DNA from 3 places in the Bradyrhizobium sp. WSM1417 genome. Region 3 is predicted to be linked to each of the others. Evidence: predicted binding sites of a transcription regulator. Region 3 holds the regulator's gene; each other region holds the start of a gene.

Region 1 (10,633 bases), 420 kb from region 3:
AACAATTAAATGTGAGACGCCGCAATTTCAATTGTGTGCAATCTAATTGTTTGCGATAAAGATCCTACCCACCCCAACACAGGGAGACGAGAATGTCAGTGAACGTCCTCTACAAGACCAGCGCAAAGGCCACCGGCGGCCGCGACGGCCATGCCGCGACCCTCGATGGCGCGCTCGACGTCAAGCTCACCACGCCGAAGGAGCTCGGCGGCGGCGGCGGCGCCGGCAACAATCCCGAGCAGCTGTTTGCGGCGGGCTATGCCGCCTGCTTCATCGGCGCGATGAAGTTCGTGTCCTCGCAGGGCGGGCCGAAGGTTCCGGCCGACGCCTCTGTGACTTCCACCGTCGGCATCGGCCCGCGCGCGGCCGGCGGCTTCGGTCTCGACATCGACCTTGCCGTCTCGCTGCCGGGCCTCGCCCGCGCGGAAGCCGAGGCGCTGGTCGAGAAGGCGCACCAGGTGTGCCCGTATTCCAACGCGACGCGCGGCAATGTCGACGTTCGCCTGACGGTCGTCTGATCGGTTAGCTGAAGCGGCCGGCCCGGAATTCCCTCGGACCGGCCGCTTCCCTCGATTTGCCATCCCACGGTATTGCGGCAACCGGCCTGCATGAGGCCCTACGCAGGAGGCCATTGCCGGCTCAGACGAACCTCGCTAGGCCTGTGATCAATATCGACACAGGGGACGCGAAGGCATGACTGAAGCCGCCAGTTCTGGAGCTGCCACGGGCGCAATGAGCGGCCTGCGCGTCATCGATCTCACGCGCGTGCTCGGCGGTCCCTATTGCACCCAGATCCTCGCCGACCACGGCGCCGACGTGATCAAGGTCGAGCCGCCCGCAGGCGACGAGGTGCGCGACTGGGGCCCTCCCTTCCACGAGGAGGACGCGGCCTATTTCATCGGCATCAACCGCAACAAGCGCTCGATCGGCCTCGACCTCGCCTCTGAGGGCGGCCGGACCGTGCTGCTCAAGATGCTGGAGAGCGCCGACGTCCTGATCGAGAATTTCAAGCCGGGCACGCTGGAGAAATGGGGCATCGGCAACGAGGTGTTGCGGGAGAAATTCCCACGCCTCGTGCATTGCCGGATCTGCGGCTTCGGCGCCGACGGCCCGCGCGGCGGCAATCCCGGCTATGACGCCATCATCCAGGCCATGACCGGCATGATCGCGGCGACCGGCTCGCCCGAGAGCGGACCGATGCGCATCGGCGTGCCGCTGGTCGACATCGGCACCGGCCTCTATGCGGCGATCGGCATCCTGATGGCGCTGTCGGAGCGGCAGCGTTCGGGCCAAGGCCAATTCCTGGAGACCACGCTGTACGAGACCGGTCTCGCCATCATGTATCCGCACACCGCGAATTATTTCATGCATGGCAAGCCGCCGTCGCTCACCGGCAACGAGCATCCCAACCTCGTGCCCTATGCGATCTTCCCGACCAAGACCGACAACATCTTCATCGGCGTCGGCAATGACGGCACCTTCCGCAAGCTCGCCAAGGAGATCGGCAAGCCCGAGCTCGGCACCGATCCGCGCTTTGCGCGCAACAAGGACCGCATCGCCAATCGCGAGGCACTGCGGGCCGAGCTCGCCGCCGTGTTCAGCCAGCACGAGGCCGAGCCGCTGTGCAATCGCCTGCTCGCCGCGGGCCTGCCCGCAGGGCCCGTGCAGAAGATCGACCAGGCGTTGACCAACCCGCACACGATCGCGCGCGGCGATATCATCGAGAAGGATTGGTACAAGGGCGTGGCATCCCCGATCCGGCTCGATCGCAGCAAGCCGAGCCTGCGGCGCCTGCCGCCGAAATTCAGCCAGCACGCAGCCGAGGTGTTGGGCGAGTTCGGCTACTCCAGGTCCGAGATCGACGCGATGGTCGAGCAGGGCACGGTCTGCGGACCCGAGCGCAAGCGCTGAGATAAGACGAAGATCGAGCCTCACCGCAGGTGCGCTCCCTCGCCCGCTTGCGGGAGAGGGTTGGGGAGAGGGCGTCGCCGCAACGGGACAATCCCCAAGCGGAGAGAGCCCTCACCCGCGCCTTCGGCGCGACCTCTCCCGCAAACGGGAGAGGTGTTCGAGCCCGCAGCGGCATCGGCGATCTTCCACTGCCATTCCGCGATGACGTCCAATGCCGCACTGCGGTGCGGGCGCTCTGTGCGCCGCGAACGGAGGACGCCGCGCGCGCGGCATTCGCCTATTTGACAGCTTCCCTTTTCCAGCGCTTGCCGCTTTCGTTTCGGCCGCTTACACAGTCATGTGAACGTCATATGGCGCTGCTAGCGCAAGCGATCATTTTTGACGGCCCAAGAGAACGGCCAAGGGAGGTTTACTTGATGGCTCTTAGACAGTTTGGAGCGGCTGCCGCTATTGCACTCACGGTAGGACTATCGGCCTCGCCGGTCTTGGCCGCGACCGAAATCCAGTGGTGGCACGCGATGACCGGCGCCAACAACGACGTCATCGTCAAGCTCGCCAACGACTTCAATGCCGCGCAGAGCGACTACAAGGTGATCCCGACCTACAAGGGCAACTACGCTGACACGATGAACGCGGGCATCGCGGCGTTCCGCGCCGGCAACGCGCCGCACATCATGCAGGTGTTCGAGGTCGGCACCGCCACCATGATGGCCGCGACCGGCGCTGTGAAGCCCGTCTACAAGCTGATGGCTGAGGCCGGCGAGAAGTTCGATCCCAAGATCTACCTGCCCGCCATCACCGGCTATTACTCGACTTCGAAGGGCGAGATGCTCTCGTTCCCCTTCAACTCGTCGTCGACCGTCATGTGGGTTAATCTCGACGAGCTGAAGAAGGCCAATGTCGCGATCCCAAAGACCTGGCCCGAAACGTTTGAGGCCGCCAAGAAGCTCCATGACAACGGTCATGCGACCTGCGGGTTCTCCAATTCCTGGGTCACCTGGGTCAATCTCGAGCAGCTCTCCGCCTGGCACAACATGCCGCTGTCGAGCAAGGCCAACGGCCTCGACGGCTTCGACACCAAGCTCGAGTTCAATGGTCCGCTCCAGGTCAAGCATCTCGAGAAGCTGGTCGAGCTGCAGAAGGACAAGACCTACGACTATGCCGGCCGCACCAACACCGGCGAGGGCCGCTTCACCTCGGGCGAATGCCCGCTCTACCTGACGTCGTCGGCGTTCTTCGGCAACGTCAAGGCGCAGGCCAAGTTCGCCTTCACCGCGGTGCCGATGCCGTATTATCCCGACGTGAAGGGCGCGCCGCAGAACTCGATCATCGGCGGCGCTTCGCTGTGGGTGATGGGCGGCAAGTCGGCCGAGGAATACAAGGGCGTCGCGAAGTTCCTGACCTTCCTCTCGGACACCGATCGCCAGGTCTATATCCACAAGGCCTCGGGCTATCTGCCGATCACCAAGGCGGCCTACGCCAAGGCGAAGGAAGAAGGCTTCTACAAGGACCAGCCCTATCTCGAGACCCCGCTGCTCGAGCTGACCAACAAGGAGCCGACCGAAAACTCCCGCGGCCTTCGCCTCGGCAACATGGTTCAGCTGCGAGACGTCTGGGCGGAAGAGATCGAGCAGGCGCTCGCCGGCAAGAAGACCGCCAAGCAGGCGCTGGATGCAGCCGTCGAGCGCGGCAATACCATGCTGCGTCAGTTTGAAAAGACCGCCGTCAAGTAAGGCGATCAGCGGCAGGCCGATCATCTCGGCCTGCCGCTCCGGGGCATCATGCAAAAGCAAGCCATTTTCCAATCAAAGCTGTTGCCATACGCGCTCGTTGCGCCGCAGCTCGCCATTGTCCTGATATTCTTCTACTGGCCGGCCCTGCAGGCCGTGATCCAGTCCTTCCTGCAGCAGGACGCCTTCGGTCTGTCGACCACCTTCGTCTGGTTCGAAAATTACATCGAGCTGTTCGGGGATACCGCCTATTTCGAGGCGATCGTCCGAACGTTCTTCTTCTCGTTCGCGATCGCCGTCTCGTCGCTGTCCTTCGCGCTGCTGCTCGCCGTGATGGCGGACAAGCCGCTGCGTGGCTCGATGCTCTACCGCACGCTCCTGATCTGGCCCTATGCGGTGGCGCCGCCCGTGGTCGGCGTGCTCTGGATCTTCATGCTGCATCCCTCGCTCGGCGTGCTCTCGCGCTATCTGCGCAACATGGGCATCGACTGGAATCCGCTGCTCGACGGCGACCAGGCCGCGGCGCTGATCATCCTCGCCGCCGCGTGGAAGCAGATCTCCTATAATTTCCTGTTCTTCCTCGCCGGCCTGCAGGCGATCCCGAAGAGCGTGTTCGAGGCCGCCGCGATCGACGGTGCCCGTCCGATGCGGCGGTTCTGGACCGTGACCTTCCCGCTGCTGTCGCCGACCATCTTCTTCCTGCTGGTGGTCAACATCGTCTACGCCTTCTTCGACACGTTCGGCATCATCGACACCATGACCCGCGGCGGTCCCGGAACGTCGACGGTCACGCTGGTCTACAAGGTCTATTCCGACGGCTTGCTCGGCGGCAATCTCGGCAGCTCGGCGGCGCAGTCGGTCATCCTGATGGTCATGGTCATCGTGCTCACCGGAATCCAGTTCCGCTTCGTCGAACGCAAGGTGACCTACTGATGGTCGAGGAAGAGGGCTTCCGGCGCTACATCGCCCACATCATCCTCTGGATCGGGATCGCGGTCGTCGCCTTCCCAGTCTACATCGCGTTCGTCGCCTCGACCCAGGACAACGCGCTGATCGCCAACGGGCAGATGTCGCTGCTGCCGGGCGGTCATTTCTTCGAGGTCTACTACCAGACCATTTTCGTCGGCACGAGCGGATCGACCCGCGAGCCCGTCGGCAACATGATGCTGAACTCGCTGGTGATGGCGCTGCTGATCGCGGTCGGCAAGATCGCGATCTCGATCATCTCCGCCTATGCGATCGTCTATTTCCGCTTCCCGTTCCGGATGCCGATCTTCTGGATCATCTTCATCACCCTGATGCTGCCGGTCGAGGTGCGCATCTATCCGACCTACAAGATCGTCGCCGATCTGCACATGCTCGACAGTTATGCGGGCCTGTCGCTGCCGCTCATCGCCTCGGCCACCGCGACGCTGCTGTTCCGCCAGTTCTTCATGACGGTGCCGGACGAGCTGCTGGAGGCCTCGCGCATCGACGGCGCCGGCCCCTTGCGCTTCTTCTGGGACACGCTGCTGCCGCTGTCGCGCACCAACATGGCGGCGCTGTTCGTGATCCTCTTCATCCTCGGCTGGAATCAATATCTCTGGCCGCTGCTGATCACCACCCGCGACGACATGCAGACCATCCAGGTCGGCATCCGCAAGATGATCACCACCACCGACGCGCTGACCGAATGGCCGATCGTGATGGCGACCGCCGTGCTTGCGATGCTGCCGCCGGTGTTCGTCGTCGTCGTGATGCAGAAATTGTTCGTGCGCGGACTCGTGGAGACGGAAAAGTAAATCCCATGGCTAACGTCACCCTGCGCAACGTCCGCAAGACCTATCCCGGCGGCTTCGAGGCCATCAAGGGTGTCAACGTCGATGTCGGCGACGGACAATTCTGCGTGCTGGTCGGACCCTCCGGCTGCGGCAAGTCGACCTTGCTGCGCATGGTCGCCGGTCTCGAGACCGTCACCGGCGGCGAGATCGACATCGGCGGCCGCGTCGTCAACCAGATCGAGCCCGCCGATCGCGACATCGCGATGGTGTTCCAGAACTACGCGCTCTATCCGCATATGAGCGTCTTCAACAACATGGCCTACGGCCTGCGCAACCGCGGCATGAAGGAGGCCGAGGTCAAGAGCCGCGTCGACGAAGCCGCGCGCGTGCTCGAGCTCACCTCGATGCTGGAGCGCAAGCCGCGCCAGCTCTCCGGCGGCCAGCGCCAGCGCGTCGCCATGGGTCGCGCCATCGTGCGCCAGCCAAAGGTGTTCCTGTTCGACGAGCCGCTGTCCAATCTCGACGCAAAACTCCGCATCGCGATGCGGGTCGAGATCCGAAAATTGCAGCGCCGGCTCAACACCACGTCGATCTACGTCACCCACGACCAGCTCGAGGCGATGACGCTCGCCGACATTCTCGTGGTGATGAATGGCGGCCAGGTCGAGCAGGTCGGCAATCCGCTCGCGATCTACGAGAAGCCGGCGACGACCTTCGTCGCCTCCTTCATCGGTGCGCCGCCCATGAATCTGATGTCGATTCGCGCCGACGAGATCAAGTCGCAGCTGGGCAGCACCGACGCCGGAATCCTCGGTATTCGCCCGGAGGACTTCGTCATCACCGACCAGACCCCCGCCGGCGGCGTTGCCTTGCCGCTCACCGTGGAAGCGATCGAGCGCGTCGGCGCCGAAACCTTCGTCTACGGCACGCGGGCTCAGGACGAGCAGCGCATCGCCGCCAATCCCGGCGAGCTGCCGCCCGGCGAGGTCATCGTCCGCATTCCCGGCTCGGAGGCGCCGCCGATCGGCGCGAAGATCCGCGTCGCAGCGATGCGCCAAAAGCTGCATCTGTTCAGCGGCGACGGACGGACGCGGATCGAGGCCTGACCGGTTCCACGGGGCCGTCGTCAAAAAACGCGAAAACAACCCCATGCACAGTAGAAGGGGGTTTGTTTTCGTTGAGAAAAATCGCGCCGCAAATTAGTCGTGCCGCGCTTGTCGCAGGCGTTTCGCGCCATGACGGCAAGTCAGCCTTTGTGCATGGCAGAGCGGGTGAGCTGCCAATCCACAGCCCCCGGCTACGTCCTTGAACCCACACGCGGATATGCCCATATTGCTGATCAAGGGGTGCCTGTACGGGCCCTGATGCACCAAAGTCGCTTCGAGAGGACTTTGTAAACTATGTCTCGTGTTCCCACGCTTTCCAGTCCGTTCCTTCTGGGCTTCGACGAGATCGAGCGCGTGCTCGATCGGGTCGTCAAAGGCGCCGACGGTTACCCTCCTTACAATATCGAGAGGTGCGACCGGTCGGAGGGCCAGCCGGAGCGTTTGCGAATCACGCTGGCGGTCGCCGGATTCACCCGCGACCAACTCGATGTAACCATTGAGGAAAACCAGCTCGTCATTCGCGGGCGGCAGCAGGACGACAAGACCCGGCAATACATCCATCGCGGCATCGCCGCGCGCCACTTCCAGCGCACCTTCGTGCTGGCGGAGGGGATGCTGGTGCTGGGTGCGGATCTGAAGAACGGATTGCTGGCGATCGATCTTGCCCGGCCGGAACCGGAGAGGATCGTTAAGACAATCGCTATCAATGAGCACGAATAATGGAACGAGTAGCGGACTCGACCGCTTAGTTTCTGTGAAGGAGTCGAGACCATGAGTGAAGGTCACGTTGCGTTCGAATACGAAGCCAAAAACGTCTCGCCGGAGACGCTGGCAACCCTCGGCGAAGGCCATATCGCCTATGTGAAGCAGATCCGCTCCGAGGATGTGCCGGGCCTGTTTCCCGAAGCGCCGAAGATCGCGCCGGGCCTCAAGCTCTTCGCGCTCCACGCCGCCGACGGCACGCCGATCATGCTGACCGACAGCCGCGAAGCCGCCATCGCCAACGCCTGGAGCAACGAGCTGCAAGCGGTGAGCGTGCACTGAGCACGCGCACGTCGCACGTCGCACGAATAGAGTTTCAAGCGGGCATGCCTTCGCAGGAAGGCGTGCCCGTTTTTATTCGGCTGATGAAGTTTCCACGTCATCACTGCGAGCGCAGCGAAGCAACCCAGGATCTTCCCGTGGAGGCAGTCTGGATTGCTTCGTCGCAAGAGCTCCTCGCAATGACGGAGTCGAGAGCGCGCGGCTCCGCCATCACTTCACAAAGCCAAGTCCTTCGCGCGCCGTGTCCACGGCCCATTTGTCGCTCAGTGGCAGCGCGAGCACGCTGTTGAAATCCGCGCGCGCATGTTTTGGGTCGGACATCATCATGTAGAGGAGAGCGCGGTTGACCAGGGCGAGCTGGCTTTTCGGATCGAGCCTGATCGCCTCGTTGTAGTCGGCGAGCGCGCGATCGTGCTGTCCCATGTCCCGAAACAGACCGCCGCGACTGCTGTAGGCTCCCGAATTCTCCGGCCGTAATCGGATCACTTCGTCGAAATCGGCAAGGGCGCGTTTGTCGTCGCCCTTCCTGTGCAGGACGACGCCGCGAACGAGATAGGCCTTCTCGAAAGACGGCGTAATCCTGGTAACTTCATCCAGCTCCCGGATCGTGTTGTCGGCATCATCCTTCTTCAGGAACACCATGGCCCGGCAATAGTGGCCGCCGGCCCTTCCGGGCTCGAGGCGGACGGCGCTGTCGCAGTCGTCCAGAGCGGCATCGATCTCGCCCTTGTTGAGGCGAACGGTGCTTCGCAACTCGTAGGGCCAGGCGGCGGCCGGATTGCGTTGCATCGCCTCGCTGTAATCGGCGACGGCGTGATCGGTGTCGCCCTTCGCTGCATACACCTCCCCTCGCATGACGAGCGCGCGGTAAGCCTGCTTGGGGCTGCGTTCCATGGCCTCGGTGAAGCCGGCGATCGCGCGATCGAAATCGCCCCTGCTGAAATACGCCTCGGCGCGCGAGGTGTAGGACGCCCCATAATTTGGGTCGAGGCGAATGGCCTCGTTGTAGTCGATCATGGCGTGATCGCGATCGCCTTTGGCAGAATAGGCGCGCCCGCGGCAGTGATAGGCCCGCCCGAAATTCGGATCGATCCGGATCGCGGCGCCGCAATCCTCGAAGGCGCGATTCCAGTCGTGCTTGATGTAGTAGGCTTCGCCGCGGAGCTCGTAAGCGACCGCATTGGTCGCATCGGCTGCAATGATCTCGGTCTTCTCCGCGATGACGCGGTCGTTGGACGCCTCGTCGGCGCGGGCCACGGCGGTGGCGACAATGGTGATGGAGCAAAGCAGACCAAAAACTCGGCCGATCGAACCGCAAATCATCTCGCAAAATCCCCGCGCCGAAACCGTGCCGGAGACGAAATATCGCAGCACCCGGCTGCCCAATAAGTCGCAGACGGCGCTGCGTCGGTTCGAGAGAGAAAGGGTTACGCCGCAGTTGCCGGCGGCAGCGCCAGCACGGAATAGATCGCCTGGGCATCGCGCGAGGCGCGGAGCTTTTTGGCGATGTCCTGGTCGCGCAGCAGGCGGGCGATGCGGGCGAGCGCCTTCACTGCTGGCTATCAGCCGAAAGGCGACGAGCCACGCTCAAATCTCAGGCGCGCTCCATTCTAGATCTGCCTGATAGTCGATATCACCATGCAAAATAGCATCACGGCTCCCCACCCGAGTGCGACCCAGTAGAAGCACACGGAGGCGCCGAAAACCGTCTCGTTGCTTGCGCGGGTCACATAGCCGTTGCGACTCCAGACCTTTCCCTTGGTACTCGCAAGCCGCAACTGCCAAACCACGCTGGCCAACCATCCGAGCATGCCAACGAGTACGAGGAATTCAATCAAGCACCAGCCCCCTTGCGAAGCCTGTGAGACATGCCCCAGTCACTGCGGCTCCAAACTTTCCCCTGGAAAGCGTCGGCAAATCTGGTCGATGAAATAGAGCCACATACGAACGCGTGGCTATAGCCTATTACGCCGCCGTCGCCGGCGGCAGCGCCAGCACCGAATAGATCGCCTGCGCATCGCGCGAGGCGCGGAGCTTTTTGGCGATGTCCTGATCGCGGAGGAGACGGGCGATGCGGGCAAGCGCCTTGAGGTGATCGGCGCCGGCGCCTTCGGGGGCGAGCAGCAGGAAGACGAGATCGACCGGCTGGCCGTCCATCGATTCGAAATCGATCGGACGATCGAGGCGGGCGAACAGGCCGAAGATCTTTTCCAGCTTGGGCAGCTTGCCGTGCGGAATCGCAACGCCGTAGCCGACCGCGGTGGTGCCGAGCTTCTCGCGTTGCAGGAGCACCTCGAACACGGACCGTTCGTTCTGCCCGGTCAGCTCGGCGGCCTTGGCCGCGAGTTCCTGAAGCGCCTGCTTCTTGCTGTTGACCTTCAATGCCGGGAGAATCGCCTCGGGCGCGACCAGATCGGTAATCGGCATGGAAGTCTTCCGAGGTGAATGAAAACGTCAGGTTCCGAATTGGCCAGCCTGGACAAAGAACCTGGGCGGGCCGACGTCGAGAAGTTGAAGCAGGAGGCGGACTTAGCTCGCCCCTGATGTGGGGGGCTTCTACTCCAACGCAATCCCGGTGCCAACTCCCGCGTGCAGCTTTGCCCCGGTCATTGTTAAGGCGGAAAGAGGCCCCGGCGCCGGGCCGCAGGGTGTCGCCCAGCGGCCTCAGGCCTTGCCGTCCGCCTTGACCTCGGCCTTGGCCCCTGGGGGGTCGATCCAGCCGACATTGCCGTCCGCCCGGCGGTAAATGATGTTCACCCGGCCCGAGGAGCCGTGCTGAAACACCAGGCAGGGCGCCCCGCTGAGGTCGAGTTCCATGACCGCTTCGCTCACGGACAGCGGCTTCAGCGAGGTGGTGGCCTCGGCGATGATGACGGGGCTGTAGCCGGTGATTTCGTCCTCGTCCTCACCTTCGCCCGGGGCCTCCAGCACGTAGCTGGTGGCATCCATGGCGGCCAGCGCCGCGGAGGCGACATGGGCCTTGCGGGCGGAGCGGTCCTTGAGCCGGCTCTTGTAGCGCTTGAGCCGCTTCTCGATCATCACCAGCGCCTGGTCGGCACTGGCATAGGCGTCCGGTGCGTTC
Region 2 (10,633 bases), 170 kb from region 3:
TGGCGGCGTCGAGCGAGGCGGTGGGCTCGTCGAGCAGCAGGATCGGCAGGTCCGAGATGAAGCCGCGCGCAATGTTGACGCGCTGCTGCTCGCCGCCGGAGAAGGTCGCGGGCGGCAGCTGCCAGAGCCGCTCGGGGATGTTGAGACGATGCAACAGTTCGCCGGCGCGCCGCTGCGCCTCCGCGCGCGCCATGCCGTTGACGATCAGCGGCTCGGCAACCACGTCGACGGTCGCGACGCGCGGCACCGCGCGTAGGAACTGGCTGACATAGCCGATGGTCGCGCGGCGGATGTTGAGGACCTGCCGCGGCTCGGCGTTGGCAAGATCGACCAACATGCCGCGATGGCGGATGCCGATGCGGCCGGAGTCGCAGCGATAGTTGCCGAAGATCATCTTCAGGATCGACGATTTTCCGGCGCCCGATGGCCCCGACAGCACGACACATTCGCCCGGATTGACGTGAAAGGTCATGCCGCGCACCACGGGCAGCTCGATGCCGCCTTGGAGATGCATCGTGAAGGTCTTGTTGGCGTCGGTGATGTCGATCATGGCGGTCATTGAAGGACTCATTTTGGAAGGCTTATGGCGGCAGGATCGAGGAGACGAGGAGCTGGGTGTAGGGCTCGCGCGGATCGTCGAGCACCTGGTCGGTGAGGCCGGTCTCGATGACGCGGCCGCCCTTCATCACCATCACCCGGTGCGACAGCAGGCGCGCGACCGCGAGATCATGGGTGACGATGATGACCGCAAGGTGCAGCTCGGCAACGAGGCTGCGCACGAGGTCGAGCAGGCGGGCCTGCACGGAAACATCGAGGCCGCCGGTCGGCTCGTCCATGAACACCAGCCGCGGCTCGGTGACGAGATTGCGGGCGATCTGGAGACGCTGGCGCATGCCGCCAGAATAGGTACGCGGCGCGTCGTCGATGCGTGCGATGTCGATCTCGACGCGGGTCAGCCAGTCCGACGCGGTATCGCGAATGCGGCCGTAGTGATTCCAACCCACCGCCATTAACCGTTCGCCGACATTGGCGCCGGCCGAGACCGCCATGCGCAAGCCCTGCGCGGGATCCTGATGAACGAAGCCCCAGTCGGTGCGGAACAGGAAGCGCCGCTCGGCCTCGCCCAGCGTGGCGAGATCGCGGGTGACGCCGTCGCGCATCCGATAGGAGACGTGCCCACCGCTGGCCGCGAGCTGACCCGAGAGGAGCTGGAGCAACGTCGACTTGCCCGAGCCGGATTCGCCGACGATCGCCAGCACCTCGCCGGGATAGAGCGCAAAGGACACATCGCGGCACGCCGCGATACGGCCGTAGGACTTGCTGAGGGATTTTGCGACCAGCAGCGGCTCGTCGTTCTCGTGCATGTCTTGATCAGCCATTCGATGCCTCCTGCGCCTTGTCCTTGTACGGCGCGGCGCTGAGGCTGCCGTGATGGCCGGCGGCCTGGCGGCCCTCGCAATAATCCGTGTCGGAGCAGACGAACATGCGTCCGCCCTTGTCGTCGGTCACGATCTCGTCGAGATAGGAATTGTCCGCGGCGCACAGCGCGCAAGGCGCGTTGAAACGATATGGCTCGAACGGGTGATCCTCGAAGTCGAGCGACACCACCTGCGTGTAGGGCGGGATCGCATAGATGCGCTTCTCGCGGCCGGCGCCGAACAGTTGCAGCGCCGGACAATTGTCCATCTTGGGATTGTCGAATTTCGGCGTCGGCGACGGATCCATCACATAGCGCGAGTTGACCTTCACCGGATAGGCGTAAGCCGTCGCGATGTGGCCGAAGCGGGCAATGTCCTCGTAAAGCTTCACATGCATCAGGCCGTATTCGGCCAGCGCGTGCATGCGCCGCGTCTCGGTCTCGCGCGGCTCGAGGAAGCGCAGCGGCTCCGGGATCGGCACCTGATAGACCAGCACCTGATTCTCGTGCAGCGATCTCTCCGGAATGCGGTGGCGGGTCTGGATTACGGTCGCTTCTTCTGTTGCCGTTGTCGTGGCGACGCCGGCGGTCCTGGCGAAGAATTTGCGGATCGAGATCGCGTTGGTGGTGTCGTCGGAGCCCTGGTCGATCACCTTCAGCACGTCCTCGGGCCCGAGGATCGCGGCGGTGACCTGAACGCCGCCGGTGCCCCAGCCATAGGGCATCGGCATTTCACGGCTGGCGAACGGCACCTGATAGCCGGGAATCGCGATCGCCTTGAGGATCGCGCGGCGGATCATCCGTTTGGTCTGTTCGTCGAGATAGGCGAAATTATAGGCGGGCGCGTTCATTCCGCGGCCTCCTTCAAGGCATCAGGCGCATTGGCATTGGTGAATTCCTTGCGCAGCTTGCGCAACAGGCCGAGCTCGGACTGGAAGTCGACATAGTGCGGCAGCTTCAAATGTTCGACGAAGCCGGTCGCCTGGACGTTGTCCGAATGCGACATCACGAATTCTTCGTCTTGCGCAGGGGCGAGTGTCTCTTCGCCGAGCTCGCGCGCACGCAACGCGCGGTCGACCAGCGCCATCGACATGGTCTTGCGCTCGCTCTGGCCGAAAGCGAGGCCATAGCCGCGGGTGAAGCACGGCGCTTCGGTCGCGGAGCCCTTGAACTGGTTGACCATCTGACACTCGGTGAGCTCGATCGAGCCGAGCGGCACGGCGAAGCCGGCGTCTTCCGCCGAAAATTCGACCTCGACCTCGCCGAAGCGGATTTCCCCGGCGAATGGATGGTTGCGGCCATAGCCGCGCTGGGTGGAATAGCCCATCGCCAGCAAGAAGCCTTCGTCGCCACGCGCGAGATTTTGCAGGCGCAGGTCACGATCCGCCGGAAAGTTCAGCGGCTCGCGGGTGAGGTCGCCGACGCTGGCGCCCTCTTCCGCTTGCGGCGAGGATTCGATCAGGCCGTCGCGGCCGAGAATATCGGTCACCCGCGGCGTGGGCGCCGTAGAGGCTTCGGCCGTCGCAGGCTGCTCCGGCACAAAGCCTTCGACGAGCGAGGGATCGAGCAAACGGTGGGTATAGTCGAAGGTCGGGCCGAGGATCTGGCCGCCGGGAATGTCCTTGAAGGTCGAGGACACCCGCCGCTGCACCCGCATCGCGCCGGTCTCGACCGGCTCGCTGGCGCCGAAGCGCGGCAGCGTGGCGCGGAAGGCGCGGACCAGGAAGATCGCCTCGATCAAATCGCCACGCGCCTGCTTGATGGCGAGCGCCGCGAGCTCGCGGTCATAGAGCGAGCCTTCGCTCATGACGCGGTCCACGGCGAGGCCGAGCTGCTCCGAGATCTGGTCGAGCGAGATTTCCGGCACGCTTTGGTCGCCGCGCCGTGCATTGGCGAGCAGGCGATGGGCGTTCTCGATGGCGCGTTCGCCGCCTTTGACTGCGACATACATGCGGCTAGCTTCCCTTGTTCACGACACGCGTGGTGCGCGGGATCGCAACCAAGGCATCGTCGGCGACCAGCACCACATCGGTGCCGCGCGGAAACAGCGTTTCGTTAACGCGCAGGCGCTCGAACAAGTCGAACGGCTTGATCGAGGCCTTGAGCGTCGCGACACCATCGATGCCGGGACCGCGCAGCTCGAAGCTGCGTCCTGCGTCCAGGCTCTCGACCTGCAGGATCAACGTCGTCGACCGATCCGGATATTCGCTGGTGCCCAGCGCGAAGCGCTCGAGCGAAGGCAGCGCCGCCCCGTCACTGATCAGCGCAAAGCTTGCGATCGAGGAATCCTGCACCATCGGCGCGCCCGTGTGGAACTTCAGCCATTTTGTCACGTCGGTGCTGTCCGACATGCGCGCATCGAGCCAGAGCGGCGTGTCGTGGTCGAACAGCGTCAGCGCGATCGCGGCCGTGCCGCGCATCATCGTATGAGGCGCTCCTGACGTCGGCACGATGCGCCGGACCGAGCTCGGCCGCGCCATCGCGTCCATCACCGAGCGAAAGGTCGATTGTGCTGACAGCACCTTGTCGGCGAACCCCGGCGGCAGTTCCGCAATCGTGGTCATGATCTCACCCCTCACCGCGCACCATGGTGTAGAAATCAACCTTCGTCGCGGCGGTCTCGGCCGCCGCCTGCTTGCGCTTAACCATCAGTTGCTCACGCAACGGCGCGATGATGTCGCGCTCCGCTGCGCCGCCGAAATCGCTGGACTGCACCAGCGCATCGCACAGCGCGATCAGCCGCGCCTTCTCGCCGTCGCGACCGAGCGTGTAGCCGAAACCGACCTCGCCGCTCGCGAGCCTGACAGCCGCGCGCGACACTGTCGCTTCGCCGATATTGAACGGCGCACCGTCGCCGCCGACCCGGCCGCGCAGCATGACGAGGCCGTTTTCCGGCGCGCGCAGATCCTGATGCGCCGGCAAAGCGAGAGCGCTGAGACGAGCGGCGATCTCGCCCGCCTCCGCGTGCGCCAGCACGGCCATTGCGGCCTGGCGCTGGGCTTGCTGATTGTTGTGCTGGGTCATCAGATCCACCGAAACTTTCTGCAGAACTTGCCGAATCCAAGTTGTCTATGATACTAGACAACTTGATAGCGGAGCGCCATGACTGTTTCGTGACAAAGGCGTGATTTCTGGAGTAGCTTCCCGGCCACATGAGCATGCAGGACACAGCCTCCTCCGGCGTCGCGTTGTGGCGCCTCGTTGCCGACGGCATCGAGCGCGGCATCGCCGACGGCCGCTTTGCGGCCGGCGACAAGCTGCCGGGCGAAGTGGAGATCGCCGAAACCTATCGCGTGAACCGCCACACCGTGCGGCGCGCGCTGGCCGCGCTGGCCGAGCGCGGCATCGTGCGGGCCGAACGCGGCAGCGGAACTTATGTCGAGGCGCAGAAGCTCGCCTACCCGCTGCGCTCGCGGACCCGTTTCTCCGAGATCGTCGGCGCGGACGGCCGCGAACCGCATGGCCGGTTGATCGAGGCGTCCGATGATGTCGCGACCCGCGAACTCGCGCGCGAACTTGGATTGAAGACCGGCGCACCACTGGTGCGGATCGAGGCGATGCGCCTCGCCGACCGCACGCCGATCTGCGTCTCCACGACCTGGCTGTCGGCGCAGCTATTCCCCGGTGCGGGCGACGTCTTTGCCGCGACCCGCTCGATGACGAAGTTGCTTGAGCATTACGGCGTTCGCGACTATCGCCGCGGCGCGACCCGGATCACCGCCGGCATCGTCGACGCAACCGACGCCGCACGGCTCGATCTGGCGCTCGGACGACCGATCCTGGTGGTCGATGCCACCGACCACGCTCTCGACGGCAAGCCGCTGGTCACCAAGCATTCGCGGTTTGCCGCGGAGCGGGTGGAGTTTCTGGTGGAGCCGTAGGGTGGGCTGCTTGTTCTCCCTCGCCCCGTTCTTACGGGGAGAGGGTTGGGGTGAGGGGCTGCCTCCACAATCATCGTAAGAGACGGACTCGCGGAGAGTCCCCCTCACCCGCCGCGCTGCGCGCGTCGGCCTCTCCCCGCAAGCGGGGAGAGGCGAAGACCTACGCCACCGCCCTTCGGCCAATGATCGCAAACCGCAGCTTGCCCGAGACGAAATCGATCGCGGCGACCGCGACCAGGATCATCAGGATCAGGAACGACACCTTCTGCCATTCCAGCACGCGGATCTGCTCCGCGAGCTGGAGGCCGATGCCGCCGGCGCCGACGATGCCGATGATGGTGGCCGAGCGCGTGTTCGACTCGATGAAATAGAGCACTTGGCCGGCGATCACGGGCAGGACCTGCGGCAGCAGACCGAAGCGGATCTCGTGCAGCGCGCTGCCACCGGAGGCGCGGATGCCCTCGACCTGCTTCTGGTCCGCGCCCTCGATCGCCTCCGAGAACAGCTTTCCAAAGGCGCCGAAATCCGACACGGCAATGGCGAGCACGCCGGCAAACGGGCCGAGCCCGACCACGTTGATCCACACCAGCGCCCAGATCAGCGTGTCGATGCCGCGGATCGAATCGAGGAAGCGGCGGACAGGGAAGCGCAGCAGCTTTGACGGCACCACGTTACGCGCGGCAAGAAGACTGATCGGCAGCGCGAACAGTGCAGCCAGCGTCGTGCCGAGCAGCGCGATCGACAGCGTCTCACCCAGCGCCTTCAGATAGATCGGCAACGACGAGCCGGGATCCGGCGGGATCATCATCAGGCTGATCCAGCCGAGCTGACTGAGACCGGCGACGAAGCGCGAGGGCGAGAAATCGAGATCGACCAGGCCATAGACCAGGATCGCGAACGCCGCGACGATCATCACCGGCATGGCGAGCCGCGCCGAGGCCGGCCGGGCGAACACGTCGGGGTAGCGCGCGCGAAGCGCCGCGGTGTCGGTCTCCTGCGGTCCCGTCACGTCCGCGCCTCCTTGCCGAACAGACGGCCGCGCAGCCATCCGGTGCTGATGTCGATGATGAAGACCGTGACGATGATGGTGAGCAGGATGGCGCTGACGTCGGAGTAATAGAACTTGCGGATGGCGACGACGAGCTCCTGGCCGATGCCGCCCGCGCCGACGAATCCCATCACTGAGGCCTCGCGGACGTTGATCTCGAAACGCAGCAGCGCGTAGCTGGCATAGCCTGCCGTGACCTGCGGAAGGATGGCGAAGCGCATGCAGGAGAGCCAGCTCGCGCCGGTTGAGCGGACGCCTTCGACCGGCTTCATGTCGGCGTTCTCGACGATCTCCGAGAACAGCTTTCCGAGTGCGCCCGTAGAGTGAATCGCGATCGCCAGCACACCCGCCATCGGACCGAGCCCGAAGGCGATCACGAAGATCAGCGCAAAGACGATGCCGGGGACGGTGCGGGCGAATTCGAGCAGGCGCCGCATCGTGAAGCGCAGCCAGGGCGCGGGCGAGGTGTTTTCAGCCGCGAGGAAATTCAGGCAGAATGCAAAAGTCGCGCCGATCAACGTGCCGACATAGGAGATCAGCAGGGTCTCGCCCAGCATCCTCAGCCATTTACGCCAGCCCCACAGCCATTCGCCGACATCGGTCCAAACCCGCTGTCCGCTGTCGAGTGTGAGGATCCGGTCGAAATAGCTGATGAAGTTGCCGTAGTGGGCGAACAGCGTGCGCAGATTCACTTCGGCGCCGATCGCCGCCAGACACAATGCAGCGGCGAACACCACGGCTCCGAACAGGAGGCGCCATCGCCTGCGCGCGACCGCCTGGCGATAGGCGGCGTTGAGCACGGCGAGCTGCTGCTCGGGGAGGATCGAAACCGCGACGGTCATCTGATCAGGAAAGGTGGTCGATCAAAGAGAAAGAGCCGGGTCCATCGACCCGGCTCCAGTGGCATCGTCCCGATACTCAGGACGCCTTCTTCTTACGCAGCGCATCGACGAACTTGATCAGCTCGATCGTGCCATCCCAATCCTTGGTGGTCGCGGGATGAAAGCCCTTCTTCTGGCCGTCCTGGAGGCGGTCGAAGGCAGCCTTGTCCTTGGCCGGCGCGTCGAAGAACGCCTTGGCGATCGCGGCCTTGGCCTCTTCCGGCAGATCGGAATTGTAGGCATAGGGGCCGTTGATGATCGGCGCCGATTTGTGGATGATGCGGAAATCGTCCTTCTTCATCGCCGAGCCGTCGGCATTCTTCAGCATGCCCTTGGTCAGCATCTGCGCCAGCGTCGAATCGTCATCGCTGGTCCACTGGTTGGCGGCTACGTCCACCGTGCCCTGCGCCAGTGCCAGGATCGCGTTCTCGTGGCTGCCGGTGAAGACGACCTTGCTGAAATAGGTGTCGGCATCCGTGATGCCCATCTTGTCGAGCTCGAAGCGCGGCACGTTGTTGCCGGAGGTCGAGTTCGGGTCGACCAAGCCGAGGTTCTTGCCGTTGAGCTGGTCGATACTCTTGTAAGGGCTGCTCGCCTTGACGAAGAACACCGAGTAGTAGCCGGTCGAGCCGTCGGAGTTGATGTCGTTGGCGAAAGCGTCGGTCTTGACGCCGGTCAGGCGGGCGCGGGCGAACGAGGCCGAGCCATAGCTCGCGATGTGGATATTGCCGGCACGCTGGCCTTCGATCACGGCGGCGTAGTCGTTGGCGATGCGCAGCGTGACTTTCACGCCCAGTTCCTTGGAGAGATAGCTCATGAACGGCGCCCAGCGCTCGGTGACGCCCGAGGCATTTTCCGCCGGAATGACCGCGAAGGTCAGCTCGGGATATTTGGCTTTCCAATCCTCGGCGGAAGCCGAAGCCGTGAACGCGAGCGCGGCGGCGCCGGCAAGAATCAATCTGCGAGTAATCATGATAGCCTCTTCATGGGTTGAGGTCGGTTGACGCAAAACTGGTGATGACTGATGCGGCGCAGCTCAGGCGGCAGCCGCCGTTCCAAGCGCCGGAATGCCCTGTCGCACCGGTGCAGGCGTGCCGCCCATGACATCGGCGGCTTCGAGATCGTAGAGCTCGCGCGCAACGTGCTCGGTCAATTCGGCTGGCGCGCCGTCGAACACCACGCGCCCCTGGGCCATGCCGATCAGGCGGTCGCAATAGCTGCGCGCCAGGTCGAGCGAATGCAGATTGCAGAGCACGGTGATGCCGAAATGCTTGTTGATGCGCAGCAGCGCATCCATCACGATCTTGGTGTTGCGCGGATCGAGCGAGGCGATCGGCTCGTCGGCGAGGATGATGTCTGGCTGCTGCACCAGCGCGCGGGCGATCGCCACGCGCTGCTGCTGGCCGCCGGAGAGCTGGTCGGCGCGCTGGGCTGCAAGCGGGGCGATGTCGAACTGTTCGAGCGCGGACATCGCCAGCCCCTTGTCCTGCTCGGGCCAGGTCTGCGACAGCGAGCGCCAGGCCGGCATCGTCGCGAGTCGTCCCATTAGGACATTGGTGAGAACATCGAGCCGGCCGACCAGATTGAACTGCTGAAAGATCATCGCCGAGCGCGCCCGCCACTGCCGCAGCTCCTTGCCGCGCAGCGCGGTGACGTCGAGACCGTCGAACAGGATGCGGCCCCGCGAAGGGGTCGCGAGACGGTTGATGGTCCGCAGCAGGGTCGACTTGCCGGCGCCAGAGCGTCCGATCACGCCGACGAAACCGCCGGGAGAGACTTGAAACGAGGCGTCGTCCACCGCGGCTTTCACGCCGAAGCGACACGTCAGACCTTCAACCACCAGCATGCAGAGCTCCAGAGTAGCTGGGACCCACCGCTAACGCCGGCGCTTGACACTTGTGTGACACGGACGTTGCGGTGCGGCGATCCTACGCACGCCATCCACTGTTCTTGCCCTGTCATCGCGTCGTCATGACATTGTCATCAAGCCGCTCGAAGAGAAACGCCCGCCCTCTCGTTCGGATGCAACATGGCCGCCAAAGCTCTTTCAGTCCAGCCGACTGTCGATTCCTCGGCGAAGCTGCACGACGCCAGGCTTGGGGCCTACACGGAGGTCGGCGCGCGCACGATCCTGCACGAAGTGACGATGGGCGATTACTCCTATGTCGTGAACGACGCCCAGATCACCTACACCACCATCGGAAAATTCTGCTCGATCGCGGCGATGACGCGGATCAATCCGGGCAATCACCCGATGCACCGCGCCACGCAGGCGCACTTCACCTATCGTTCGAGCGCCTATTTCGAAGGCGAGAGCGACGACACCGACTTCTTCGACTGGCGGCGCCAGCATCACGTCCATATCGGCCATGACGTCTGGATCGGCCATGGCGCGATCGTGCTGCCGGGTCGCAACATCGGCACCGGCGCGGTGATCGCGGGCGGCGCCATCGTCACCAAGGACGTGCCGGCCTACACCATCATCGCCGGCAATCCGGCGCGCATCGTGCGCCGGCGGTTCTCGGAAGAGGTTGCCGGACGGCTCGCCAGCCTCGCCTGGTGGGATTGGGATCACGACAAATTGCGTGCAGCATTGCCCGATTTCCGCAAGCTCGGGATTGAAGATTTCCTCTCGACATATGAAGCACGAGGAAGTTCTCTCAACAATTCTGTTGGCAGCAAACCAAGCGCGGTCGCGTGACAGACATTTTCCTTGAGGGCGGCCGGACCCTGATCGGCTCCGAGCTCGTCGGAACTTCTCTTGCCCTGTCCGGAGCGGACATCGCGGAGGTCGATGCCTCTCGCGGCCGGGCGCGGCTTGCGATCGACGCGCGCGACTTGCTGGTCCTGCCGGGCATCGTCGATCTGCATGGCGATGCCTTCGAGCGCCAGATGATGCCGCGCGCCGGGGTCGATTTTCCGATCGACGTGGCGCTCGCCGATAGCGACCGCCAGGCGATCAGCAACGGTATCACCACGGTGTTTCACGCCACGACCTGTTCGTGGGAGCCGGGCCTGCGCAGCGCCGACAATGCGCGCAGCCTGATGGAGGCGATCGAACGGCAGCGCCCGCAGTTTGCCGCCGACACCCGCTTTCACCTGCGCCACGAGACCTACAATCTCGATGCGGAAACCGAGATCAGCCAGTGGCTCGCTGAGGGCCGCGTCGACCTGTTCGCCTTCAACGACCACATGGACGGGACGGTTGGGGACATGGCCAAGCCCCGCAAGCGCAACCGCATGGTGGAGCGCACCGGTCTGTCGAGCGAGGAATTCGACCGGCTGGTCGGACACGTGCTTTCGCGCGCCAGTGAAGTGCCGGCTTCCGTGTCGCGGCTCGCCGCGACAGCCCGCGCCGCCGAGGTGCGAATGCTCTCGCATGACGATGCGACACCGGCGATGCGCG
Region 3 (10,633 bases):
CACCATCTTGCCGGCGCTCTCGGCGCGCTGGTTGACGGCGGGCGAATATTGCGGATCGACCAGCACGACGTCGGTGCCGCCGGCAGCCTGGATGCGGCTGATGCCGTCCTCGACCAGTTTGGCGGTATCGCCGGGATCAAGATTGCGCAGCACGGCATTGGTGCCGACCTGCCAGATCACCAGATCCGGATGTACGTCGATCACCTCTTTCTGGAGGCGCTTCATCATCTCGGGCGCGTCCTCGCCGCCGACGCCGGCATTGACAACAGTGATGTCGGCGGTCGGATAGTGCCGGTGCAGCTGCGCGGCAAGGCGATTGGGATAGTTGAACTCCGGCGAGCTCGCGCCGAATCCCGCGGTCGAGGACGAGCCGAACGCGACGATGACGACGGGCTGGCCGGCGACGAGCTTGCCCGCGACATGCGGCAGCGAGCCCATCGCCTTCGCGCCGCCCTTCGGCGACAGGCAGGGCACGCGGCTGAAGACATCGCCGGCGGACTTCGCGACCTGCTTCACCTTGTCGATGGCGCGCGCCGTGATGCCGCGCTGGTCGGGGGACGTCGCTGCGACGGCGGTCTGGGACGGTGAAGCGGAAGCCGGATCAGCCGACTGCTGCGGGGCCGGCGTTGCCTGCGCGGCCTGCGTCTGCGCGTGCGACTGCGAGGCCGGACTCAGCAACAGCAGCAGCGCTGCTGCGCGCACAGCCAGCCATGCCGTCAGGCAAAAAGGGCGGAGAGAACTCATTAACGCTAGACCTCAATTTTGCTGCTGGGCCGGCTCCAGATGGGCAGCGTCGATCACGAACTGTGCCAACGCCCGGCCAAGGCAATCATGGACCTGTTTCGCCAGCTCAGGCCCGCGCGACGGGCTGAACAGGTCGAACTGCCCCTGGTCATTCCACTGCCGCATGATCGCGAAACGATCGAACAGCGGAATATCGTGCTCCTGCGCCACCACCCGCATATTGTCGAGGTATGGCGGCACCGAGATCATGGTTTCGGTACGCGGACTGTACTGCAGATTCATCAAGACGACGTCAGCCCCTGCCTTTTGCAACGCAACAACCCCTTCGGTCACCGCGCCACGAAAATCGTCGGGATCAATGGCTCGAATAGCATCCACGGTCCCGGTCTGCCAGATGACCAAAGTAGGCGCTTTTGCTTCCATCAGCTTAACGAAGCTGGCGGCCGCCTCCTCGGCCGTTTTCTTGCTCTGTATTTCTACGGAGACGTGCACAGTCTCGGTCGGCGGCAGCTTGTCCTTCAGGATGGCCTGCATCCGCGCCGGATAAGAAGCGTCCTCGGAAGCCGGAATCGTGGTCGAGCGGCTGCCGATGACCAGGATTTCGAGCGGCTTGCCGGCCTTGATGGCATCGGCGACCTTGGGAAGCTGGCTTTCGGTGGTGAGCAGATAGGAGGGCACTTCACAGGCTGCGGGCGCGGCTGAAGCAGCCGGCGCAGCATCGTCCGCGCGCGCCGGAGGCGCGGCGAGACCACCGCACAGCAGGATCAGGCTCAGGAAAACCTTCGCCTTCATCAGCCCCCTCCCGCCATATCGGCGCTGCCGACGGCGCTTTTGGTTTTCGAACCGCTCTTGTCAGCCACCCGCTTGTACCACGAAATCAGCCAGGCCATGGCCCACATGATCAGGATTCCGGAGAGACTAATTAGCGCATGCATCACCGGGCCGCCCGAGACTTCGGCCAGGATGAAATGGCCGGCAAAGGCGAGAAAGACGCCGAGGCAGAATATCTCCAGGGAATGCGAGCCGCACAGGATCAGCGGCCGCAGCCAGGGCGATTTCAGGCCCGGCCAGTCCCGGGGCAGGACCCGCACGGTGAGCGCAGCCAGCGCCAGGAAATGCGTGAAGCGCAGCACGTCGAGGTCGGCCTTGTCGATCGGATACATCCACTGCTCGAGCCGCTTCGGCATGAAGTGGGAGAGCTGCGGCACATACCAGGTCAGCGTCACGTAGAATGCCGCGACCAGATAGGCGATCGCGATCCACATCGTCACCCGCGAAGCCAGAATGTGCGACATGCGTCGCGCCCCCCCGAGCGCGCACCATGCCCCGAACACGAACAGCAATTGCCAGGCGAAGGGATTGAAGGCCCAGAAGCCGTTCGGATAGGCCGACAGATAGAGGTCGTATTCCCAGGTCACCGCGTAGAGCGCAACCGAGAGGCCGAGCGTCACGTCGGGGCGCCACTTCATCAGCCACAGGATCAAGGGCAGCGCCAGCATCAGCACGATGTAGAGCGGCAGCACGTCCATGTTGACGGGGCGGAAGCGCAGCAACAGCGCCTGCACGATCGTGACGTCGGGCTGCTTGAGGAAATCCATGATGCCCATCTCTTCGGTGTAGAGCGGGTTCTCGAACCTGGTCGCGACGTAGGAGATTTCAGCAAGGAAGATCGTGAACAGGAAGACGTGGGCGACATAGATCTGCCAGACGCGCCGCAGGATGCGCGCGGAGGCGACGACGATGCCGGACTCCAGCATCGCCCGACCGTAGACAAAGGCGGCGGTATAGCCGGAGATGAAGATGAAGATCTCGGTGGCGTCGCTGAAGCCGTAATTGCGGATCGTGAACCAGGTCAGAAGGCTCGGCGGCAAATGGTCGATGAAGATCAGCCACAGCGCGAGGCCGCGGAACAGGTCGAGCCGGAGCTCGCGCTCGCCGATGGCGGGCAGCGAAATGGCCGGCGCGGCCGCGCGCCGCTTCGTCCCCGCGGATTTGACCTCCACAGGTTTGGCGGTTCCCGCGATCGTCGATCCCGTCACTTGGTCGGCAATGGTCATCGGGGGCCTAAAAACCCTTCCGCAAATCGCGAGGTGGCAAGGAGTGTATCGGTCCGGCCGTCATCTCGCAAAGCGACCGGATCACATGCAAATACACTTGCAAATACACTTGGACGTGTCCTTCCCTGCGAATTCTGGCGGGACGATGTCGGCAGGACCGGCTCCGGCATTTGGTTCCCGGGCGGATTTCGGTATGATGGCAATCATGTACCGCGCCGTGACCCGCCAGATCGAAGTGACCGTCGAGCCGAACTTTGTTCCGGAGCAGTCGTCGGCCGACCGCTCCCGTTATTTCTGGGCCTACACCATCGTCATCACCAATTCCGGCGACGAGACCGTGCAGCTCAAGACGCGGCACTGGATCATCACCGACGCCACCGGCCGGCAGCAGGAGGTGAAGGGCGAGGGCGTCGTCGGCGAGCAGCCGACGCTCGCGCCTGGCGAACGCTTCGAATACACCTCCGGCGTACCGCTCACGACCGCCTCCGGCTTTATGACCGGCCGCTACCAGATGGTCAGCGCAACCGGCGAACGCTTCGAGATCGACGTGCCCACGTTCTCGCTGGACAGCCCGGACAACAAGAGGGTGTTGAATTAAGGTCTGAGATGGTGGGCACGCTTCGCTTTACCCGCCCTTACGGCACTACGGCACCGCGCTACGCGTCCTCGACGCCCGCCTCATCCGGTGTGAACTCGTACACAGAGCTGCAGAACTCGCAGGTCACGACGACCTTGTCGTCCTTGACCATCGCGGCACGGTCGTCGGACGAAAAGCTCTTCAGCATCGATGCCACCGCATCGCGCGAGCAGGAGCATTGCGCCTTCAAGGGCAGCGGATTGAACACGCGCACGCCGCGTTCGTGGAAGAGACGGTAGAGCAGCCGCTCGCCGGAGAGCTCGGGATCGATCAGCTCGACGTCTTCGACGGTCTCGATCAGCGAGCGCGCCTCGACCCAGGCATCGTCTTCAGCAACGGCATGCACTTCTACGCCTTCGGGCGCATCGCCGGGATGCAGATCGGCCTGCCGCGCGCGCTCGGGCGCCTTCGGCAGGAACTGCATCAGCATGCCGCCGGCGCGCCAGCGATGCTTGCCGCCGTCGTTCGAGCGCCACTCCTCGCCCACGGCAAGGCGCACGCGGGTCGGGATCTGCTCGGAGCGCAGGAAATATTCGTGAGCGGCGTCTTCCAGGCTGCCACCGTCGAGCGCGACCAGGCCCTGGTAGCGGCTCATGTCGGGGCCCTGGTCGATGGTCATGGCGAGATGACCGTGCCCCAGCAGCGCGCCGGAATCTTTTGCATCGCCGAGGCGCGCGGCGTCGTAGCGCGCATAGGCGCGCAGACGATCGGGCGCCTGGTAGTCCACGACCAGGAACGACACCGGACCGTCGGTCTGGGCCTGGAGGATGAAGCGGCCCTCGAACTTCAGCGCCGAGCCGAGCAGCGTGGTCAGCACGATGGCCTCGCCGAGCAGCTTGCCGACCGGCGCCGGATAATCGTGCTTGGTCAGGATCTCGTCGAGCGCCGGACCAAGCCGCACCAGCCGACCGCGCACATCGAGCGCGTCGACCTCGTAGGGCAGCACGGCGTCATCGATCGGAACCGCGGATGGCGCGCGAACCGGGCCCTCGGGCCCGGTTTTCATGTCAGGGGATTGGGAAACCATGGCGCTTTATCTGGGGTCGGAAGGCGGAATTGGAAGGGGGGTGAGGGCAGCCCATCTGGACACTGGTTTGATCACGATACGGCAAATTCAGTGCCGTCCTGGCGAAAGCCAGGACCCATTACCCCAGGGAGAAGTCGCGGCATGCGATGACAATTTCCGATCTTCGCCAAACCACGGCCGGTGGTAATGGGTCCTGGCTTTCGCCAGGACGACGATCCAAAACTACTTCACCGGCCCGGTTACTTCACCGCGTCGAAGCACCAGGCCAGAATGCCCTTCTGCGCGTGCAGGCGGTTTTCGGCCTCGTCGAATACGACGGATTGCGGACCGTCGATCACCTCGTCGGTGACCTCCTCGCCGCGATGGGCGGGCAGGCAGTGCATGAACAGCGCATCGGGCTTGGCCAGCGACATCAGTTGGGCATTGACCTGATAAGGCTTGAGCACGTTATGGCGATGCTCGCCTTCCTTGTCGCCCATCGACACCCAAGTGTCGGTCACAACACAATCGGCGCCGCGCACGGCGGCTTCGGCATCCGTGCCGAGCATGATCGGCGCGCCGGTCGCCTTGATGAAGTCGCGCATCGCCTTTTTCGGCGCGAGCTCCGGAGGCGTCGCGACATTGAGCTGGAACTTGAAGCGCTCGGCGGCGTGCGCCCACGACGCCAGCACGTTGTTGTCGTCGCCGGTCCAGGCCACGGTCTTGCCCTCGATCGGGCCGCGATGTTCCTCGTAGGTCATGAGGTCGGCCATCACCTGGCAGGGATGCGAGCGCCGCGTCAGGCCGTTGATGACGGGTACGGTGGCGTTCGCCGCAAGCTCCAGCAGGGCGTCGTGATTGAGGATGCGGATCATGATGGCGTCGACATAGCGCGACAGCACGCGCGCGGTGTCGGCGATGGTCTCGCCGCGGCCGAGCTGCATCTCGGCGCCGGTGAGCATGATGGGCTCGCCGCCGAGCTGGCGCATGGCGACGTCGAAAGACACCCGCGTCCGCGTCGAGGGGCGCTCGAAGATCATCGCCAGCGTCTTGCCTTCGAGCGGCCTGACCGGCTGATGCGCCTTCTGCTTCGCCTTCATCGCGGTGGACGCGGCGAGCATGCGCTTGAGCTCCGACAGCGGCAGCTCGTTGATATCGAGGAAGTGCTTCGGTGTTTTGTTGGGTGTTTTATCGGACGACTTGCTCATCAGCTTGCCGCCCGCTTGTTGCCGGATAACGCGGTGCAGGCGCGCTCGAGCCGCCCGACGCTGTCCTCGATCTCGGCTTCGGTGACGATCAAAGGCGGCAGGAAACGCACGACATTGTCGCCGGCACCGACGGTGAGCAGCCTTTCGGCGCGCAATGCTGCAACGAGATCGCCCGAAGGCACCACGGCCTTGATGCCGATCAGAAGGCCCTCGCCGCGCACTTCGCTGACGACGTCAGAGTGGCGGTCGATCACGGAAGCGAGCTTCTGCTTCAGCAGCAGCGACATCCTCTGCACGTGGTCGAAGAAGCCGGGCTTGAGCATGACGTCGAGCACGGCGTTCGCAGCCGAGATCGCGAGCGGATTGCCGCCGAAGGTCGAGCCGTGCGAGCCCGGCGTCATGCCGGACGCTGCTTCCGCGGTCGCGAGGCAGGCGCCGATCGGGAAGCCGCCGCCGAGCGCCTTGGCCAGCGACATCACGTCGGGTTCGACGCCAAGGCGGCGGTACGCGAACAGATCGCCGGTGCGGCCCATGCCGGTCTGCACCTCGTCGAAGGCGAGCAACAGACCCTTCTCGTCGCAGAGCTGGCGCAACGCCCTCAGGAAGGCGGGCGTTGCCGAACGCACACCGCCCTCGCCCTGGATCGGCTCGATCAGGATGCCGGCGGTCTGCGGACCGATCGCCTTTTTCACCGCGTCGATATCGCCATGCGCAACTTGGTCGAAGCCCTCCATCGGGGGGCCGAAACCTTCGAGATATTTTGCCGAACCCGTCGCGGCCAGCGTCGCCAGCGTGCGGCCGTGGAAGGCGCCTTCGAAGGTGATGATGCGATAGCGCTCCGGATGCCCGTTGGAGAAGTGATAATGGCGGACCAGCTTGATCACGCATTCCAGCGCTTCGGCGCCGGAATTGCAGAAGAACACGAAATCCGCAAAACTTTCATTGCACAGACGCGCGGCGAGCTTTTCGCCGTCCGGGCTCTGGAATAGGTTCGACATGTGCCAGAGCTTCGTGGCCTGCTCCTGCAACGCCGCGACCAGCGCCGGATGGGCATGGCCGAGCGCATTCACCGCCACCCCGGAGGTGAAATCGAGATAGCGCTCGCCATTGGTCGCGATCAGCCAGCAGCCTTCGCCACGCTCGAAACCGAGGTCGGACCTGGCGAAAACGGGGAGCAAATGCGGCGCTGCGCTGTTAGTCATGAGAGTCACTTGAATGTTGCGGACGGTGTGAGCGTGCATTGCGCAACGCACCATCGACCGGCCCGGAAAACGAAACGTGCCGCCTCTTGAGGGCGGCACGTGCGACTATCTTAGGCCTGGTGAAACGGGTGTCAATGCCGCCCGGAAAGCCTCGCGAAACGCTGAATCCGTAGTCTTGCGGTGCCGATTTTGCGAGATTTAGCCACGGAACATGTGGAAGCGAGTCGGCGGACTCTTGCGCGGGAGTCACGCCATATTGTAGCGTTTGGATTGTCAGATACGACATCTCGTGCAGTGGTTCTGATCTTTAAGTCCTTATGTACCGGCGTAAACGTTCGGGCGTTCAAGACGCGCCCGGCGAGCCTTAAGGGATTCTGGCGGCACGGGTTTTTGAAGGCTTAGGCATTCGCTGCGAGGCCCCAGGATGGCTGGCGCGCAGCGAGGGAAAGGGTGCAATGACGGTTTTGACCTGGTCCGATGATCGCGTCGAGCAGCTGAAAAAGCTCTGGGAGGCCGGACTTTCGGCCAGCCAGATCGCGGCGGAGCTCGGCAATGTGACCCGCAATGCCGTGATCGGCAAAGTGCACAGGCTCGGCCTTTCGGGCCGCGCCAAGAGCCCATCATCGGCAGCGCCGCGGCCGCGCAAGGCGCGCCCCGCGCAGCACATGATGCGGGTGAGCCGCCCGATCTCGCGCGGCAACACCGCGCTGGCGCAGGCCTTCGAGGTCGAGGCTGAGCCGGATCCGGTCACCTACGACAACGTGGTGCCGATGAGCCAGCGGCTGTCGCTGCTGGAATTGAACGAGGCGACCTGTCACTGGCCGGTCGGCGACCCCTCGAGCCCTGACTTCTTCTTCTGCGGTGGACGGGCGTTGTCCGGCCTGCCCTATTGCGCCCAGCACTCGCGCGTCGCGTACCAGCCGGCGTCGGATCGGCGCCGCGCACCGGTGAAGCCGGGTCCGCGGTAATCACGGCAAGTCGTCGCGCGAAGACAGTTCAACAATTTCAGTGTCGTCCTGGCGAAAGCCAGGACCCATACTCCGAGCACGCAGTAGTCGTGCGAAAGGGTCACTCCGAGTCTTCGCCAAACCACGTTCGGTGGTTATGGGTCCCGGATCAGCGCTCGCTTGTCCGGGACGACGTCGAAGAATTCGGGGACAGCTCGCCAACAAACAAGCCTGCAACCCTACACCTGCTCCGCCTTGGCAAACCGATCATCCAGCGCGTAGCCGGCGCCGCGGACGGTGCGGATCGGATCCTGCTCGCGGCCGAGATTGAGCAGCTTGCGCAGGCGGCCGATATGCACGTCGACGGTACGCTCGTCGATATAGATGTCGCGGCCCCAGACGCTGTCGAGCAGCTGCTCGCGCGAAAACACCCGGCCCGGATGCTCCAGGAAGAACTCCAGCAGGCGATATTCGGTCGGACCGAGATCGATCGGCCGGCCCGAGCGCGCCACGCGGCGCTTGTCACGGTCGAGCTCGATGTCGCCAAAAGCAAGGACGGTGGCGAGGCGCTCCGGGCTCGCGCGCCGCAGCAGGCCCTTCACGCGCGCGAGCAGCTCCGGCACCGAGAACGGCTTGACGATGTAATCGTCGGCGCCGGTCGCAAGACCACGCACCCGCTCGCTCTCCTCGCCGCGCGCGGTGAGCATGATGATCGGGAGCTGCTTGGTCTCGGGACGGGTGCGAAGCCGCCGGCACAATTCGATGCCCGACAGGCCCGGCAGCATCCAGTCGAGCACGATCAGATCGGGGATGTGCTCCTTGAGGCGGGTGTCGGCGTCGTCGCCGCGCATCACCGTCTCGACGTCATAGCCGTCGCCTTCGAGGTTGTAGCGGAGAAGCTCGGTCAGGGCTTCCTCGTCCTCAACCACCATAATGCGTGCGCCCATCGGGTCGTCGCTCCTTAAAGTCTTCAGGTGTTCGGTACCGTGTTGGCGAAGGTCGTCATGTCGCCCTTCGGCCGCTTGTCGGTGATCGCCTGGCCCTCGATCATGTAGAACACGGTCTCGGCGATGTTGGTGGCATGGTCGCCGATCCGCTCGATGTTCTTGGCGCAGAACATCAGGTGAATACAGAACGAGATGTTGCGCGGATCCTCCATCATGTAGGTGAGAAGCTCGCGGAACAGCGAGGTGCAGATGGCATCGACCTCCTCGTCGCCCTTCCACACCGCCATCGCCGCCGGCAGATCATGCGCGGCATAGGCGTCCAGCACCGACTTGACCTGCTGCTGCACGAGGTCGGTCATGTGCTCGAGGCCGCGGAACAACTTGAGCGGATGGAAATCCGTCTCCAGCGCCGCGACGCGCTTGCCCATGTTCTTGGCGAGGTCGCCGATGCGCTCGAGATCGGTCGCGACGCGCATGGCGCCGACGATCTCGCGCAGATCGACCGCCATCGGCTGGCGCCGGGCGATGGTGAGCACCGCACGCTCCTCGATGCGCTTCTGCAGCGCGTCGAGCTCGGTGTCGATGGCGACGACGCGCTGCCCGAGCGGGACGTCGCGGCGGATCAATGCGTCGACGGACTCGACGATCATGCGCTCGGCGATGCCACCCATCTCGGCGACCAGGCGCGTGAGTTCCTGGAGGTCGGTGTCGAAGGCCTTTGCGGTATGTTCAGAACCCATTTCGCGTCTCCTAGCCGAACCGACCGGTGATGTAATCCTGCGTGCGCCGGTCGGACGGCGACGTGAAGATCTTGCTGGTGTCGTCGAACTCGATCAACTCGCCGAGATACATGAAGGCGGTCTTGTCGGAGACGCGCGCCGCCTGCTGCATGTTGTGGGTGACGATCGCGATCGTGTAATCCTCGGACAGCTCCTGGATCAGCTCCTCGACCTTGGCGGTCGAGATCGGGTCGAGCGCCGAACAGGGTTCGTCGAACAGGATCACCTCGGGCCGCACCGCGACGGTGCGGGCGATGCAGAGGCGCTGCTGCTGGCCGCCCGAGAGCGACAGGCCGGAGGCGTTGAGCTTGTCCTTGACCTCGTTCCACAGCGCGCCGCCGCGCAGCGCCTTCTCGACGCGGCCGTCCATTTCAGACTTCGAAATCTTCTCATAGAGACGGATGCCGAACGCGATGTTCTCGTAGATCGTCATCGGGAACGGCGTCGGTTTCTGGAACACCATGCCGACGCGGGCGCGCAGCAGATTGAGGTCCAGCTTGCCGTCGAGGATGTTGGTCTGGTCGAGCATGAGCTGACCGGTGGCGCGCTGGCCGGGATAGAGGTCGTACATCCGGTTGAAGACGCGCAGCAGGGTCGACTTGCCGCAGCCTGACGGACCGATGAACGCCGTGACGCGGTTCGCGCCGAGCGTCAGGTTGATGTTCTTCAGCGCATGGTGCTCGCCGTAATAGAAGTTCAGGTTGCGCACGGTCACCTTGGGGGGCGCCTCGGGCAGCACCGCCGCGTGCGGCAGTCCACCGGACGCGCTCATCGATACGGAAAGATCACTCATTTTGCGGTCCTCTCGGCGCCAAGGATGCGCGCGAAAATATTAAGGGCAAGAACGGTCAGGGTGATGAGCAGCGCCCCGCTCCAGGCCAACTGCTTCCAATAGGCATAGGGGCTCTGCACGAAGTTGTTGATGGTCACAGGCAGGTTCGCCATGGTCTTGTTCAGGCCGAGGCTGAAGAACTGGTTCGACAGCGCGGTGAACAGCAGCGGCGCGGTTTCACCGGCGACGCGGGCGGTCGCGAGCAGCACGCCGGTGATGAGACCCGATCGGGCAGCACGATAAGCGATCCGCTTGATCACCAGCGAACGCGGCA

The links. The regulator PhoB, encoded in region 3, activates phosphate uptake and scavenging genes when phosphate is short. The targets are predictions, from matches to a motif close to TGTCATNNANCTGTCAT.
Region 1: ugpB (sn-glycerol-3-phosphate ABC transporter substrate-binding protein UgpB) is a predicted target of PhoB. The motif match lies at 2,245-2,261, and genes of this name have one in related genera.
Region 2: phnF (phosphonate metabolism transcriptional regulator PhnF) is a predicted target of PhoB. The motif match lies at 4,520-4,536, and genes of this name have one in related genera.

Annotation. Positions count from the first base shown of each region.
Region 1 covers NZ_KI911783.1:859,023-869,655, forward strand. Annotated here, with positions in the region: gene BRA1417_RS0104125 (organic hydroperoxide resistance protein) at 93-518, shown strand; gene BRA1417_RS0104130 (CaiB/BaiF CoA-transferase family protein) at 694-1,911, shown strand; gene ugpB (sn-glycerol-3-phosphate ABC transporter substrate-binding protein UgpB) at 2,328-3,644, shown strand; gene ugpA (sn-glycerol-3-phosphate ABC transporter permease UgpA) at 3,693-4,574, shown strand; gene ugpE (sn-glycerol-3-phosphate ABC transporter permease UgpE) at 4,574-5,422, shown strand; gene BRA1417_RS0104150 (sn-glycerol-3-phosphate import ATP-binding protein UgpC) at 5,428-6,507, shown strand; gene BRA1417_RS0104155 (Hsp20 family protein) at 6,802-7,227, shown strand; gene BRA1417_RS0104160 (DUF1150 domain-containing protein) at 7,279-7,551, shown strand; gene BRA1417_RS0104165 (tetratricopeptide repeat protein) at 7,762-8,925, opposite strand; partial or broken gene BRA1417_RS43595 (transcriptional regulator) at 8,979-9,104, opposite strand; gene ptsN (PTS IIA-like nitrogen regulatory protein PtsN) at 9,517-9,978, opposite strand; gene hpf (ribosome hibernation-promoting factor, HPF/YfiA family) at 10,216-10,633, opposite strand, start outside.
Region 2 covers NZ_KI911783.1:276,458-287,090, forward strand. Annotated here, with positions in the region: gene phnL (phosphonate C-P lyase system protein PhnL) at 1-559, opposite strand, end outside; gene phnK (phosphonate C-P lyase system protein PhnK) at 582-1,379, opposite strand; gene BRA1417_RS0101445 (alpha-D-ribose 1-methylphosphonate 5-phosphate C-P-lyase PhnJ) at 1,372-2,268, opposite strand; gene BRA1417_RS0101450 (carbon-phosphorus lyase complex subunit PhnI) at 2,265-3,368, opposite strand; gene phnH (phosphonate C-P lyase system protein PhnH) at 3,373-3,981, opposite strand; gene phnG (phosphonate C-P lyase system protein PhnG) at 3,986-4,399, opposite strand; gene phnF (phosphonate metabolism transcriptional regulator PhnF) at 4,570-5,298, shown strand; gene phnE (phosphonate ABC transporter, permease protein PhnE) at 5,459-6,346, opposite strand; gene phnE (phosphonate ABC transporter, permease protein PhnE) at 6,304-7,188, opposite strand; gene phnD (phosphonate ABC transporter substrate-binding protein) at 7,265-8,200, opposite strand; gene phnC (phosphonate ABC transporter ATP-binding protein) at 8,264-9,073, opposite strand; gene BRA1417_RS0101490 (chloramphenicol acetyltransferase) at 9,257-9,928, shown strand; gene BRA1417_RS0101495 (alpha-D-ribose 1-methylphosphonate 5-triphosphate diphosphatase) at 9,925-10,633, shown strand, end outside.
Region 3 covers NZ_KI911783.1:443,065-453,697, forward strand. Annotated here, with positions in the region: gene BRA1417_RS0102260 (SGNH/GDSL hydrolase family protein) at 1-744, opposite strand, end outside; gene BRA1417_RS0102265 (lipolytic enzyme) at 757-1,536, opposite strand; gene BRA1417_RS0102270 (OpgC domain-containing protein) at 1,536-2,801, opposite strand; gene apaG (Co2+/Mg2+ efflux protein ApaG) at 3,007-3,399, shown strand; gene BRA1417_RS0102280 (Hsp33 family molecular chaperone) at 3,458-4,465, opposite strand; gene argF (ornithine carbamoyltransferase) at 4,705-5,652, opposite strand; gene BRA1417_RS0102290 (aspartate aminotransferase family protein) at 5,652-6,854, opposite strand; gene BRA1417_RS0102295 (GcrA family cell cycle regulator) at 7,310-7,822, shown strand; gene phoB (phosphate regulon transcriptional regulator PhoB) at 8,041-8,748, opposite strand; gene phoU (phosphate signaling complex protein PhoU) at 8,772-9,488, opposite strand; gene pstB (phosphate ABC transporter ATP-binding protein PstB) at 9,499-10,320, opposite strand; gene pstA (phosphate ABC transporter permease PstA) at 10,317-10,633, opposite strand, start outside.